DNA from 2 places in the Streptococcus parasuis genome. Region 1 is predicted to be linked to the other one. Evidence: predicted binding sites of a transcription regulator. Region 1 holds the regulator's gene; the other holds the start of a gene.
The links. The regulator NrdR, encoded in region 1, represses ribonucleotide reductase genes. The targets are predictions, from matches to a motif close to ACACNATATATNGTGT.
Positions count from the first base shown of each region.

Region 2: the regulator NrdR is predicted to act here: its motif matches at 1,240-1,255, upstream of nrdD (anaerobic ribonucleoside-triphosphate reductase).

Region 1 covers NZ_AP024276.1:516,508-519,910, reverse strand. The annotation lists gene dnaI (primosomal protein DnaI) at 1-677, opposite strand, end outside; gene L6410_RS02620 (replication initiation and membrane attachment family protein) at 677-1,828, opposite strand; gene nrdR (transcriptional regulator NrdR) at 1,815-2,306, opposite strand; gene L6410_RS02610 (AI-2E family transporter) at 2,380-3,403, opposite strand, start outside.
Region 2 covers NZ_AP024276.1:2,125,980-2,129,382, reverse strand. The annotation lists gene mutS (DNA mismatch repair protein MutS) at 1-45, shown strand, start outside; gene L6410_RS10665 (LytTR family DNA-binding domain-containing protein) at 273-716, shown strand; gene L6410_RS10660 (DUF3021 domain-containing protein) at 713-1,153, shown strand; gene nrdD (anaerobic ribonucleoside-triphosphate reductase) at 1,351-3,403, shown strand, end outside.

The DNA of each region.
Region 1 (3,403 bases):
TGTTCCGCTCCGATATCGTCTAATACCAAGACTTGAGCCATCTTGATTTCGTCAATTCGCTCCTTGACAGAACCATCTTTGATGGCATTTTTTATATCGACAACAAAGGTTGGATAATGGAGCATGGTGGTTGATTGAAGATGGGTTTTTGATAACAAATTGGCTAAATAGGCCATCAAATAGCTTTTACCAATACCAAAGTTACCATAGATATAAAGACCTTTTGGTTTTTCTTCAAAGCGTTTGACAAAATCCGTAATGGCTAGCATGACTTCCACACGATTTTCATCATTCTTATCAATATCTGCCACAGTGACATTTTTCAAACTTGCCGGCATATTGATAAGCTGAATTCGATTCTTGATAGCTTCCAAACGACGGTATTCGACCAATTCCTCTGTTTCGAGATAGGAAACATCCGCATAGCCTTCATTCATGACCAAAACAGGTTGGTAACCTTTGGCGATATAGGCCTCATCTTGTTTTACAAACAAATCACGCTGGCTAATATATTCCAAAAATTTGGAAATGGACAGGGTTATCTCCTTTTGAGTCAACCCTTCTTTCTTAATAAAGGCAGCAACTTCAGCATCACTCACTATCTCTTGATAGAGTTGCTGATAAGATTTTGGGCTTGGGTTTGTTGCCTGCGACAACTTATCTTGAACTGATTTCATCAGCTACCTCCTTTATTTTCCATTTCTTCTAACTCACGATAAAGAGCCGCCAACTTGGCTTGACCTTCTTGTGTTTGTTCTTGTTGAACCTCTTCCTTACTCCACTCAGGTACATTGGTTTTTGTTTCTTGTTTTGGTTTGCTTTGTGATTGGCTGGACTTCAAATCCCTGAGATAGACAACAGCCGCCTCTGCACTGCCAATTCCCTTGTAAGAAAAATCATTTCCAAGCTTCATTGCATACTTTTCATTGAGATTGGCAGAGTCAACCTTATTGAAAGTATAGAGAACCAAGATATTAATCACCTCATCAAGCAACCCTATGTTTGCCAAATCCGTTAAGCATTTCCGCTCAGCCATGGTTATAGTTGCTTTGCGCTGATCCTTTAAGATAGACAGAAATACAAGACTGGATTTCGATTTCGCTTCCCGAACAATAGCTTTTTCCTGGCCAGTGAGGTCGATTTTTTCTTTTGGCAATGACTGACGTGACTGCTGCAATCGTTTGGTTGAAATCGTCTGTCCAATAGCTGTTGTTTTAGCCTGACGATAGGTTTCCAACCAGGTCCAACCTGCCTGCTCTGCTATGTAACTAAGTGCGATAATATCCTCAGTTTCATCTTGAAAATGCAATTTATCTTTAGCCATCAGAGCTTTAAATGCTGACCAATCAAAATCACGATTGGGTTCAAAAGTAAGAGGAATCTGTCCATCCATTGTAAACACTTGTGAAAAATTCTTGGAAATATTTTGTTCCTGTTTTGGAATATGGACCAGTAAGCTATCCACACTAGCTTCCCCAATCTTTTTAGCCAACAAATTCTTATACAAGGGCTTGGTTAAAAAGTTTTTTACAGTTAAAGGAGCCTGTACAGCTATTCCAGTCAACTCATCCGCACGATAGAGTTCCAAAAGTTCCATGGCTGTCAAGACATCTAAGGCCTTTTCCAATCGATTCATACCAAAATCCATATGGTTGAGAATCGAAGCCCATTTATAACGTCCTTGCCCCTGGTCGGAAAAACTATAAAAGTAATAATAAAGCGCTAAAGCATCAAACCCAATGATGGGTTGGTAACATTGACTCAAACTGACAACATCTGGAATGAAGGCATTTGTTTTTATATAGGTAAATAAATCATTTGGCTTCATCTTTTATTCCCGTTTTTACCTTGCTCCCCTTCGAAATCATCTGTTTGAGCAGATTTTCTAATTCACCAACATCCTTGAACGAACGATAGACTGAAGCAAAACGTACATAGGTAATTTCATCTAATTCAACCAATTCTTCCATCACAAAATTACCAATTACGTCACTTTCAATTTCAGCATCACTAATTGAGCGGACCTTTTGTTCTACGCGGTTAACCACTTCGTCGATATCACTGGTTGATACAGGACGCTTTTGGGCAGAACGAATGATTCCATTAAAGATTTTTTCGCGAGAAAATTGTTCTCTGGTACCATCTTTTTTAACTACAACTAAGGTTTTTTCCTCAATCCGTTCATATGTGGTAAAACGTTGACCACATTGGTCACACGAGCGACGACGACGAATTGTGTTGCCATCTTCTGCTTGACGGCTGTCTATTACACTTGATTTTAAACTATGACATTTTGGACAACGCATACTCACTCTCCTACAAAAACTTTATCATCTCAGTATAGCATAATTTGAACAAAAACAAAAGAAAGCGAATAAATCACTTTCCTTCAACAATCTGATTTTTCATCTTCAATCGACTATATACCCATTCTTTTACCAATCGATAAACAACTGCAAAGATCGGTGTGAAGAAGATCATACCTAACAGACCAAATAAATTACCACCTATCAATGCTGCTGCCAAAGTAAATACAGTAGGAAGTCCTACAGACTGCCCGACAACACGGGGGTATATCACATTTCCTTCGATTAATTGTATGATTTGGAAAAGTACAATAGACCACAGAGCCAGCAATGGATTTTGAACAGCAACAAAGAGAGCACTGATTAGACATGCTGAAAATGGACCAATATAGGGCACAAAGGACAATACACCTGCTAAAATTCCAGCCATGCTTGCATAAGGGATTCCTGAAACAGAGTAACTTACAAATACCAAAACCCCGATGATACACGCTTCTACAATCTGACTCATCAAGAATCGATCGTAGGTATCAATAATCACTTCTCCAATATAATTGACTACCTTGACGGCTTTAGTTGGTAGGATAGCTTGTAATAATTTTTGTGTCATAGATAGTAAATGTTCCTTGCTACCCAAAATGGCTAAGGTAAAGAAGAAAGCCATGACTAAGGTCATTGTGTTCGAGAAAATCCCTGTCACATTTGAGACAAGTCCAGAAAGTATCGGCGCCACGAGACTGGATACAAAGGTCAAATTCTTCAATTGATCCAATAGACTCGAAACTTGTTCGCCTATCTGACCAGATAGCAGACCATAAGACTGTAAAAATGATGTTAAAGCATTGATCGATTTTGGAACGGCTGTACTACTAACAGAAACTAATTCCGATAAAGTTGTTACAAGCGTTGGTAGAACAATAAGAACCAGTCCTGTGACAATTAAGATGAACGCAATGAGTACACTCAAGATGGCAAGAGCTCGCTTGGATTTTTTTAAAAAAGAAACTTTTTCAATCAAGTCCTCTATTTTTTTCATTGGAACATTTAATATAAAGGCAAGAAGTCCACCAATAAGAAGTGAGTTCATGCTCCCAAGT
Region 2 (3,403 bases), 590 kb from region 1:
ATGGAAGTCATGATGGCGGTGGCGGAGTTGAAGAAGAAATTATAATATAGTCATTTAGTTTGCTTTATTACTTCGTTAACTCACTTTGCCGTACTCCAGTACTGTCTGCAGCTCGTTGCCTAGTACTAAAAGCAAACTAAAAGACTATACAATGAAAGTCAGGACAGCTGTTCTGGCTTTTTTGCCGTTTAGCTTAAGTAATCAACCATATAGCCAAAAGCCCTTGAAACCAGTAAAGAAATGGTGTTTAATAGGGACAGAAAGGAGAGAACATGAAAGTAAAACTAGATATTTCTTCAGAAATTTTAGAAGATATGGTGACAATTGAAGCCCAGTCTATGTCTGAGCAAATTACTCACTTGGTGACCTATATTCAGAATTTAGACAAGAGAACTACCAGTCTGACTGTAAAGAAAGGAGAGCAGATTTACCTTGTAGATTACGCTAGTATTGTAAGGTTATATCTGGAAGACAAAATCTTACAGGTGGAAACTGAGGAGGATTCCTTTACTTCCAATCTACGCTTGTATCAGGTCAAAGATATGCTTCCTGTACACTTTTTGCAAATTTCTCAATCGGAAATTATCAATATTAGGCAACTGGACCACCTCAAACTGACCCCAAACGGTATGGTCAAACTATTTATGAAAAATGGCTCCATCACCTATTCATCCCGTCGTTATTTAAAAACTATTAAAGAAAGGTTAGGATTATGAAAAAATATCTCTTATCGGCATCTATGGGTGTCACCATTGGCAGTTTGATTTCAATCATCATGGCAGGTTTCTTTGGCAGAGGCTACTACTTGCCGGTCAATCCCCATTCGACTATGGGAGCTATCTACCTGGCGCGGTTTTCGCAGCCGATGGTTATGCTGATCTCAGTACTTATTTGGGGGGCAATTGGTGTCCTCTTCCAAGCTGCGGACAAGATTTTTGAGCAAGATTGGAGCTTGATGCGGATGACGGCGACGCATTTTCTAGTGACAGCGATTGGCTTCACACCGCTTGCGATTTTGGCGGGCTGGTTTCCAGTCAATCTGGCAGGACTGCTCTTTTTCTGGCTCCTCTTTATCTTGATTTACGCTCTGCTATTTTTCATCAATTACAAGAAAATGGAAGCCAGCGTGCAGGCCATAAACCGTCATTTATAGGTTGAGTAGGACTCGGCTTTCCATCAAAATAAATGAAAACAAGGAGTGCAAATCTTCTTGTTTTTTCATTTCCTTCCAGAAAACGCAAACTATATATTGTGTTTAAAAATAAAGAATCATTTTTTTGCCACAAGATATTGATTTTTAAAATTCAAAGTGCTAGACTATAAGGAGTGAAATATTTGGAGGTTTGTCAGATGAGAGTACAAGAAAATGTCTTGCCAAGCATAGAATTGTTGGTATTAAAGCGTGATGGACGGACAGTGTCCTTTGAACAGGATAAGATTTTTTCGGCTCTTCGGCGGGCAAACCAAGAATTAGAACATCCTGTTTCAGAAGCAGGTTTAAAAATAGTATTAGAAGCTGTTTTGGCTGAAATTGGTCGCCGATTTGAGAAAGATGTTCAAATTTACGAAATTCAAACGGTTGTTGAGCAAGAATTGTTAAAAGCTCATTTGTATGATTTGGCGGAGCTTTATATTCAATACCGCACACGCCGTGATTTTCGCCGTCATCAGGCTACAGATATCAATTTCGAGATCCATAAATTATTGAGCAAGGATCAAACCGTTGTTAATGAAAATGCTAATAAAGACGCGGATGTGTTCAATACCCAACGTGACCTGACAGCAGGAATTGTCGGTAAGTCAATCGGTCTCAAATTATTGCCAGCTCATGTGGCCAATGCCCATCAAAAAGGCGACATCCACTACCACGACTTGGATTACAGCCCTTATACACCAATGACCAACTGTTGTTTGATTGATTTCAAAGGAATGTTGGCACAAGGCTTCAAGATAGGAAATGCGGATGTAGAAAGTCCGAAATCTATCCAAACAGCTACGGCTCAGATTTCACAAATCATTGCTAATGTGGCCTCAAGTCAATATGGTGGTTGCTCAGCTGACCGTATAGATGAAGTTTTGGCGCCCTATGCGGAACTCAATTACCAAAAGCATTTGAAAGACGCCAAGGATTGGGTGTTAGCAGACAAGCAAGAAGAATATGCGCGTGCTAAAACGCAAAAAGACATCTATGACGCTATGCAGTCTTTGGAGTATGAAATCAACACCCTTTTTACTTCCAATGGACAAACACCCTTTACCTCACTCGGTTTTGGGCTAGGGACATCGTGGTTTGAGCGAGAAATTCAAAAAGCGATTTTGAACATTCGTATCAAGGGTCTGGGGCGCGAAGGTCGGACAGCTATCTTTCCTAAGTTGATTTTCACAGTTAAGCGTGGCTTGAACTTGGAGCCAGATTCTCCAAACTATGACATCAAGCAATTGGCGATTGAATGTGCAACCAAGCGTATGTATCCAGATATGCTTTCTTATGACAAGATCGTTGAGTTGACAGGTTCCTTCAAGGTGCCAATGGGCTGCCGCTCTTTCCTACAAGGTTGGAAGGATGAAAATGGGCAAGATGTGACATCTGGTCGTATGAACTTGGGTGTCGTAACCGTCAATTTGCCACGGATTGCCATGGAGTCTGCTGGAGACAAGGATAAGTTCTGGGAAATCTTTGCAGAACGTATGGCCATTGCCAAGGATGCTCTGGTCTATCGTGTGGAACGAGTGAAGGAAGCAACCCCGGCCAATGCTCCAATTCTCTATCAATATGGGGCATTTGGCAAACGATTGGCTAAGACAGACGCAGTAGATGAAGTCTTTAAAAATCGTCGAGCAACCGTATCTTTGGGCTACATTGGTTTGTATGAAGTCGCAACAGTATTCTATGGTGGCGAATGGGAGACCAACCCAGAGGCAAAAGATTTCACGGTGGATATTATCAAGAAAATGAAAGACTTGGTTGAAGATTGGTCGGATGAATATGGTTATCATTTCTCAGTTTATTCGACACCATCTGAAAGCCTGACAGACCGCTTCTGCCGTATGGATACAGAGAAATTTGGCATCGTTAAGGACATTACGGATAAAGAGTATTACACTAACAGTTTCCACTATGATGTACGCAAAAATCCAACACCGTTTGAGAAACTGGATTTTGAGAAAATTTATCCTGCTGTAGGTGCCAGTGGTGGATTTATCCATTACTGTGAATACCCTGTACTGCAACAAAATCCAAAGGCTTTGGAAGCTGTTTGGGACTATGCCTATGACCGTGTAGGTTACTTGGGAACCAATACTCCGATTGACCATTGTTACGCCTGCGATTTTGAAGGTGATTTTGAACCAACAGAGCGTGGTTTCAAGTGTCCAAATTGTGGAAATAGCGATCCTAAGTCGG